Variovorax paradoxus: one gene and its partner. The protein of the gene in region 2 binds, or shares a complex with, the protein of the main gene of each other region. Links are inferred from orthologs where the notes say so. Each region holds a gene or a part of one and is shown on either strand. Other genes may lie near its edges.

Region 1 (4,532 bases), 1.6 Mb from region 2 along the record:
GCCAGGCCGTCGAGCGAGATCGGGGCGATCACGTCGATCAGCGGGTCGAGGCCGCCGCGGCGCTCGCCTGTCGGCACGGGCACGCCACTGGGGGCCGGCAGGTCGGGGTCGAACAGGGGTTCGTGGCGGTCGTTGGACGGCACCTGGTTCGGATCGACATGCAGCACGGGCTCCGGACCGTCGGGCGGGGCCGACATGGCGCGCTCGGCTTCGTCGAGCGCGATGTCGACCGCGTCGGGCTGGCGCGGCGCATTGCGGCGCGACATCAGCGTGTTGTAGGCAACGACGGCCGCGAGAACGAGGCCGCCGAGGATGGCCAGGGCGAGAGTGAGATTGCTCATGGGGCCGCTCGGCTCAAGCGGCTTCGACCATCGAGACCGCCGACTCCATGTCGACCGCCACGATGCGCGACACGCCCTGCTCCTGCATCGTCACGCCGATCAGCTGTTCGGCCATTTCCATGGCGATCTTGTTGTGGCTGATGAAGAGGAACTGGGTTTCGCGGCTCATGGCGGAGACGAGTTTGGCATAGCGCTCGGTGTTGGCGTCGTCCAGCGGCGCGTCCACTTCGTCGAGCAGGCAGAACGGGGCGGGGTTGAGCTGGAAGATCGCGAACACCAGCGCGATGGCGGTAAGCGCTTTCTCGCCGCCCGAGAGCAGGTGGATGGTCTGGTTCTTCTTGCCGGGCGGCTGCGCCATGACCTGCACGCCCGAGTCGAGGATCTCGTCGCCGGTCATCATCAGCTTGGCGTTGCCGCCGCCGAAGAGCTCGGGGAACATGCGGCTGAAGTGGTCGTTGACGATCTTGAAGGTGCCGCCGAGCAGGTCGCGCGTCTCGGCGTCGATCTTGCGGATGGCGTCCTCGAGGGTGCCGATGGCTTCGTTCAGGTCGGCCGACTGCGCGTCGAGGAATGTCTTGCGCTCGCTGGCAATGGCCAGTTCGTCGAGAGCGGCCAGGTTGACCGCGCCGAGCGCGACCACTTCGCGATTGAGGCGGTCGATCTCGCCCTGCAGGCCGGTGAGCCTGACCTTCTCGGTTTCGATCGACTGCGCGATGGCCTCGAGATCGGCGCCGGCATCGTCGAGCAGCTGCTGGTATTGCTCGACACCCAGGCGCGCGGCCTGTTCCTTCAGCTGGAATTCGGTGATGCGCTGGCGCAGCGGATCGAGCTCGCGCTCCAGCTGCAGCCGGCGCTCGTCGCTGGCGCGAAGCTTCAGCGTGAGGTCGTCGTACTGGCTGCGCGCCGCACCCAGCGCGCCTTCGCGCTCGAGCTTGAGTGCCAGTGCGTCCTGCAGGCCTGCCTGCGCTGCGGCGTCCGAAAGACGACCCAGTTCGGCGCGGGCGCGCTCGTCTTCGTCGGTGAGCGACACCACCTGCTGCGCGGCGGTCTCGATGGAGCGGTTGAGCTCGCCCCGGCGGGCTTCGAGCGTGCGCTGCGAGAAAGTGGCTTCCTGCGCCTGGCGCTCGAGACTGCGGTGCTGCTCGCGGCTCGCGTTCAGCGCGCGCCCGGCCTCGATGACGCGCTCGTCGAGCTGGGCGTGGCGCTCCTGGCTGTCGGCCAGCTGCATGTCAAGCTCTTCGAAGCGGCCTTCTGCGGCGATGCGGCGCTCCTGCAGTTCCTCGAGCTGGGCGTCGACCTCGCCGAGGTCGTTGGCCAGCTGCTCGCTGCGCGCACGGGTCTGTTCGGCAAGCTGCGTCATGCGCAACGTCTCGACCTGCAGCTCGTGCGCACGACCCTGGGTCTCTGCGGCTTCGCGGCGCGCGGTGACAAGGCGCTGCGCTGCATCGGCGTAGGCCGCTTCGGCACGAACCAGCGCAGTGCGCGATTCGTCGGTGATGAGCGTCTGGGCGCGCAGCTGGCGCTCCAGGTTTTCCATTTCCTGCTGGCGGGCCAGCAGGCCGGCCTGTTCGGAGTCGGGGGCGTAGAAATTGACGCTGTGCGCGGACACGGCATGGCCGCTCTGCACATAGATCATTTCTCCAGGCTGCAGCGTGGCGCGCTGGGCCAGCGCCTCCTCGAAGCTCGCGGCGGTGTAGCAGCCGTGCAGCCAGTCGGTCAACAGGGCTTGCTGGCCGGCGTCGTTCAGCCTCAGCAGGCTCGACAGGCGCGGCAGTGCCGCGGCCCCCTCGGGCACACCGGCGGCTGGCGGGCTATAGAAAGCGAGCTTGGCGGGCGGCGCGTCGTTGCCGAACGCACGCACCATTTCAAGCCGGCTGACCTCGAGCGCGCCCAAGCGTTCTCGCAGTGCCGATTCGAGCGCGTTTTCCCAGCCCTGCTCGATGTGGATGCGGCTCCAGAGGCCCTGCAGCCCGTCGAGGCCATGCTTGGCGAGCCAGGGCGCGAGCTTGCCGTCGGTCTTGACCTTTTCCTGCAGCGCGCGCAATGCCTCGAGGCGGGCCGAGAACTCGGCGTGGCGCGCGCCTTCGGTGTTGACGGCCTGCTGCTTCGCACGGCGATCGTCGTCGAGCTGCGGCACGGTCTCCTGCAGCTCCTGCAAGCGCGCATCTGCTTCGCTGGCGGCTTCCTGCGCAGCGGCGTGCTGCTCCTGCATGTCGACCAGGCGGGCTTCGTCGGGCGCAGCCAGCGCATTCTGGTCGGCACGCAGGCGCTCGCTGCGCTGCGTGAGCTGGCGGCTCTGCTCTTCGATGTTGCGCTGGTCGGCGGCCAGCACCTGAATCTGCTGCTGCACCTGCGACACGGTCGTTCGCTGCGCATTGGCTTCGTCCTGGGCACGCTGCACCGCCTCTTCGAGATCGGGCATGCGCGCGTCGTGTTCCTCGAGCTGTGCAGCCAGCAGGATGGCCTGCTCCTCGGCATCGACACCGGCACCCGCCAGCGTCTCGATCTCGGCTTCGGCCTCTTCGCGGCGGCGGCCCCACTGGCCCATCTGCTCGCGCAACTGCACCAGCCGCTGCTCGACGCGCTGGCGGCCTTCGACCACGAAGCGGATCTCGCCCTCGAGGCGGCCGACTTCCGCACTGGCCTCGTAGAGCTTGCCCTGCGCCTGGTTCACTTGGTCACCGGCGCTGTAGTGGGCCTGGCGCACGGTTTCGAGTTCGTTCTCGATGTGGCGCAGGTCGGCAGTGCGCGACTCGAGGTCGTTGATGGCCTTCTCGGAGTCGGTCTTGATCCTGGCCTGGTCGGCGTGGCTTTCGCTGCGCTTCAGGAACCACAGCTGGTGCTGCTTTCTGGTGGCGTCGCCCTGAAGCAGGTTGTAGCGTGCCGCCACCTCGGCCTGCTTCTCGAGCTTCTCGAGATTGGCATTGAGTTCGCGAAGGATGTCCTCGACCCGCGTGAGGTTCTCGCGCGTGTCGCCCAGCCGGTTCTCAGTCTCGCGGCGGCGTTCCTTGTACTTGGAGACGCCCGCGGCCTCTTCCAGGAACAGGCGCAATTCCTCGGGCTTGGATTCGATGATCCGGCTGATCGTGCCCTGCCCGATGATGGCGTAGGCGCGAGGGCCGAGGCCGGTGCCGAGGAACACGTCCTGCACGTCGCGGCGGCGCACCGGCTGGTTGTTGATGTAGTAGCTGCTGGTGCCGTCGCGCGTGAGCACGCGGCGCACCGCGATCTCGCTGAACTGGTTCCACTGGCCGCCGGCGCGATGGTCTGCGTTGTCGAACACCAGTTCGACGCTCGAGCGGCTGGCCTGCTTGCGCGTGGTCGTGCCATTGAAGATCACGTCCTGCATCGACTCGCCGCGCAGTTCCGACGCGCGCGACTCGCCGAGCACCCAGCGAACCGCATCCATGATGTTCGACTTGCCGCAACCGTTGGGCCCGACCACACCGACCAATTGGCCCGGCAACAGGAAGTTGGTGGGTTCGGCGAACGACTTGAAGCCCGAGAGCTTGATGGAATTAAGACGCACGACTTGTCGGCCTGGCTTGGCTGTAGCGCCAAGGTATTGATTTGTAAGGAAAATTGCACGGGCCTGCAGCTTGCAGCAGGCCGCCGCCCAAGCCGTGGATGATAACGTCAGGGCATGAGCGATTCCCTGGTTTCCCCCCTCGCCATCCGACGAACCTGCCTGCTGGCGGGCATGGCCGCCCTGCTCGGCGCCGCGGGCTGTTCGTCGATGCGCGACACGCAGCGCGCGGAGCCCTACAGCAACCAGGAATGGCTGCAATCGGGCGCCAACCGCATCGCCAACCTGTCGCTGCGCGACAACCTGCAGTCGGTCCGGCGCGTCCAGAGCACGCTCTACAAGCGCAACCCGCGCGAATGGCGCAAGTCCGCGGCCAGCATGGACGACGCCACCCAGCGCGCCTGGGACGCGGTGCTCAAGGGCCCCCCATTGCCCGAACTGAAGGGCGCCACCGGCATCGACGCGATCCGCATGGCCTTCGACACCGCGCCGCAGGGCTTCCAGGGCGACCGCGTGGCAGCGCTGGTGGTCGGCTGGGCCACGATGCTCAAGCAGGCCAACGGCGACACCTGGGACCAGACCATGATCGACGGCGTGAACGCCGAGAACAGCTTCCGGGCCGCACGCAATTTCGAGATCTCGCTGTGGCTGATTTCCTCCAAGGC
Region 2 (3,135 bases):
AGCGCCTCGCGCCAGACTTTCACCCGCGCCAGCGACGCCCTCAGGTCGGGCAGCGCCTGCGCGATGAACACGCACAGGTTCTCCAGCGTCGGCGGGTGCAAACCCGGCACGTCGTCCAGCAGATGATGGTCGAGCTGCCCGCGGACGTCTTCCAGGCGCCGCCGCAGCAATCCCAGGTCCACCACCATGCCGGTCGCGGGATCCCGTTCTCCGGCGAGCCAGACCTCGGCGTGGTACGTGTGGCCGTGGATACGGCGGCTGCCTTCCACTTCGATCTCGCGCTTCAGCGTGTGGGCGGCGTCGAAGAAAAAGCGTTGGCTGATGGTGAATCGCATCGTCGGAAAGTCCAGGAAAAAGGCGGCCGCTTCAGCGGATGCCGGTGATCTTGTGCGTCTGCACGCTCAGGCGCCATGCGGGCTGCCGCATGCATTGCGCAATGCACAGCTCGGTGTTCGCGGCCCGTTCGGGTCCGTCCATCGGCTGCAGGAAGCGATGGGTGAATTCGCCGGCGCGCGCCATCGCGTCGAGGTCGAACCCGGGTTGCGGCCACACCAGCTTCAGTTCCTGTCCGCACTGCTGCACCCACGGCGCGCCGGCCTTGGGGCTGATGCACAGCCAGTCGATGCCCGCGGGCGCCTCGACCGTGCCGTTGCTCTCCACCGCGATGCGGAAGCGCCGCGCATGCAGCGCATCGACCAGCGCCGTGTCGACCTGCAGCAGCGGCTCTCCGCCGGTCAGCACCACCAGGCGATGGCCGGCGCTCATCGGGTCATCGGCCGGCCACTGCGCGGCGATGGTGTCGGCCAGCAGCTCGGCGGTCCTGAACTTGCCGCCCAGCGTTCCGTCGGTGCCGACGAAGTCGGTGTCGCAGAACCGGCACACGGCGGTGTCGCGATCGGCCTCGCGGCCGCTCCAGAGGTTGCAGCCGGCGAAGCGGCAGAACACGGCCGGCATGCCGGCCTGTCCGCCTTCGCCCTGCAGGGTGTAGAAGATTTCCTTGACGCTGTAGCTCATGATGGTTGGGTCTTTCCCTGCGGGCGTCGGTGGCCGGGCATCCTGGAAAGAAAAACGGAAAGGGTGAGGGAGGGCGATCAGCCGGCCGGCGGCGCCGGCACCGCGGTTGCGGCCGGCTCGGCAGGCGGCGAACGATCAGGGCCGCAATGCGTGCGGCCGCTGGTAATGGAAGCGTCGAGGTCGCGCACGGCGGACGTCATGGAAATCAGCCGGCGAACGGTCAGGCGGGCGAGTAGGCCAGCCGCACGTAGATGGGAGCGAAGGCTTCCGCCTGCGTGATGTCGATCAGCGTCTCCTTCGCGAGTTCGAGCATCGCGATGAAGGTGACGATCAGGACCGGCGTGCCGCGCGACACGTCGAACAGTTTCTCGAATTCGACGAAGCGCTGGCCCTGCAAGTGGCGCAGCACGATGCTCATGTGCTCGCGCACGTTGAGTTCTTCGCGCGAGATCTTGTGGTGCTGCACAAGCTTGGCGCGCTTCATGATGTCGGCCCACGCATCGCGCAGCTCGACCACGTCGACCTCCGGGAAGCGCGGCTTGAGCGACTGCTCGATGTAGACCTGCGCCTTCCAGAAGTCGCGCCCGTAGGTCGGCATGGCACTGATGGCGGCCGCCTGCAGCTTGGTCTGCTCGTATTCGAGCAGGCGGCGCACGAGTTCGGCGCGCGGGTCTTCTGCTTCTTCGCCGTCGGCCACCTTCTTGGGTGGCAGCAGCATGCGCGACTTGATCTCGATGAGCATCGCGGCCATCAGCAGGTACTCGGCCGCGAGCTCGAGGTTCGTCTGGCGGATCTCGTCGACGTAGCTCAGGTACTGCCGCGTGAGCCCCGCCATCGGGATGTCGAGGATGTTGAAGTTCTGCTTGCGGATCAGGTAGAGCAGCAGGTCCAGCGGGCCTTCGAAGGCCTCGAGGAACACCTGCAGCGCCTCGGGCGGGATGTACAGGTCCTTCGGCATCGCGAAGAGCGGCTCGCCATAGAGCCTCGCGAGCGCGACCTGGTCCACCACGTCGGGCATGGCGACCACCAGCGTGCCGTTGTCCTCGTCGCCGTTCATCGGATGCTTGCTATTGATTCAATAGCGAGACACGCAGGAAGGATGGACGTTTGCTGCCAATTCGGCATTGGCGCGGGTTACTTCGTCTGGGTCTGGTAGACGTAGGGCTGCTGGGGCACGCGGGCTTCGCTGTATTCCTCGAGCAGGCTGCGGTCGAGGTGCTTGTCCCAGAGCAGGGCGCGGCCGGCGCGCTGTTCGGCTTCGAGCGTGGGCTTCTTTTCCTTCATCTCCTCGATGAAGTTGGTGATCTCGGAAGAGTAGTGGGGGCGACGGAAGATGGACATAGACTGGACCTTTATGGCGCGAATTTTACCGGGGTCGGCATGACGCAACGGCGAGGATGGCAGATCGGCATGGCAACGGCGTTCCTGGCGGCTGTCGCCGGCCTTGCCGCATGCGACACGAACAACATCAGCGAGCTTGAGGAAGGCGTCTCCACCGAGGCCGACGTGCGCGCCCGTTTCGGGCAGCCCGAGAACGTCTGGGACGCGCCCGCCGGTGCCCGCGTGTTCGAGTACAACCGCCAGCCCGCGGGCCAGAAGAACTACATGATCACCATCGGCGCCGACGGAAAGATGAGCGCGCTGCGCCAGGTGCTCACGCCGGAGAACTTCGCCCGCGTGCAGCCCGGCCTGATGATGGAAGACCTGCGCAAGCTGCTCGGCAAGCCCGCCAAGGTCACGCCCTATGCGCTCAAGCGCGAGACCGAATGGGAATGGCGCTGGGTGCAGCCGCCGAACTCCCCCATGGTCTTCACCGCCACGCTGAACGACGACCAGCGCGTCGTGCGCAGCGGCTCTTCGCCCGACCGGGGCACCGAAGCCCCCTGATCCGGCGGGGCCTGTGGTTCACTGGCCGTCGGGAATCACCGCATCGGCCGCGGCGCCCACGGCCTTGCCGGTGATGCGCGCGGTGCCGATCGCCGCATCGGCCGCGAGGCCGACCGCGCCGGCACCCACGCTCACCGCGGTACTCGCCACCGACACGACCGCGCAGCCGCTCAACGCGGCGCAGAGCGACAGCAGCAGGAGGGCGCGGCGCAGCAGCGTGGTGGTCATGGTGTG

What was found.
Region 1: the proteins of AACL56_RS22800 (region 2) and smc are in contact, whole or in part, in a crystal structure (PDB 3ZGX), measured with the Bacillus subtilis proteins. The link is inferred for Variovorax paradoxus from one-to-one orthologs.

Annotation. Positions count from the first base shown.
Region 1 is NZ_LR743507.1:3,208,980-3,213,511, reverse strand. The notes cover bases 155-4,227. They hold smc (chromosome segregation protein SMC), read right to left. Parts: upstream 3,871-4,227; coding sequence 355-3,870; downstream 155-354. Other genes in these bases: AACL56_RS14730 (hypothetical protein), read left to right, coding at 3,985-4,227; AACL56_RS14740 (cell division protein ZipA C-terminal FtsZ-binding domain-containing protein), read right to left, coding at 155-341. Also shown: more of AACL56_RS14740, read right to left, coding at 1-154; more of AACL56_RS14730, read left to right, coding at 4,228-4,532. UniProt on the Bacillus subtilis protein: Required for chromosome condensation and partitioning.
Region 2 is NZ_LR743507.1:4,833,636-4,836,770, reverse strand. Bases 154-3,135 are described here. They hold AACL56_RS22800 (segregation and condensation protein A), read right to left. Parts: upstream 2,072-3,135; coding sequence 1,235-2,071; downstream 154-1,234. Other genes in these bases: AACL56_RS22785 (hypothetical protein), read right to left, coding at 2,920-3,129; AACL56_RS22790 (outer membrane protein assembly factor BamE), read left to right, coding at 2,425-2,901; AACL56_RS22795 (DUF3460 family protein), read right to left, coding at 2,149-2,355; queE (7-carboxy-7-deazaguanine synthase), read right to left, coding at 367-1,014; AACL56_RS22810 (6-carboxytetrahydropterin synthase), read right to left, coding at 154-335. In the rest of the region: more of AACL56_RS22810, read right to left, coding at 1-153. UniProt on the Bacillus subtilis protein: Participates in chromosomal partition during cell division. May act via the formation of a condensin-like complex containing Smc and ScpB that pull DNA away from mid-cell into both cell halves.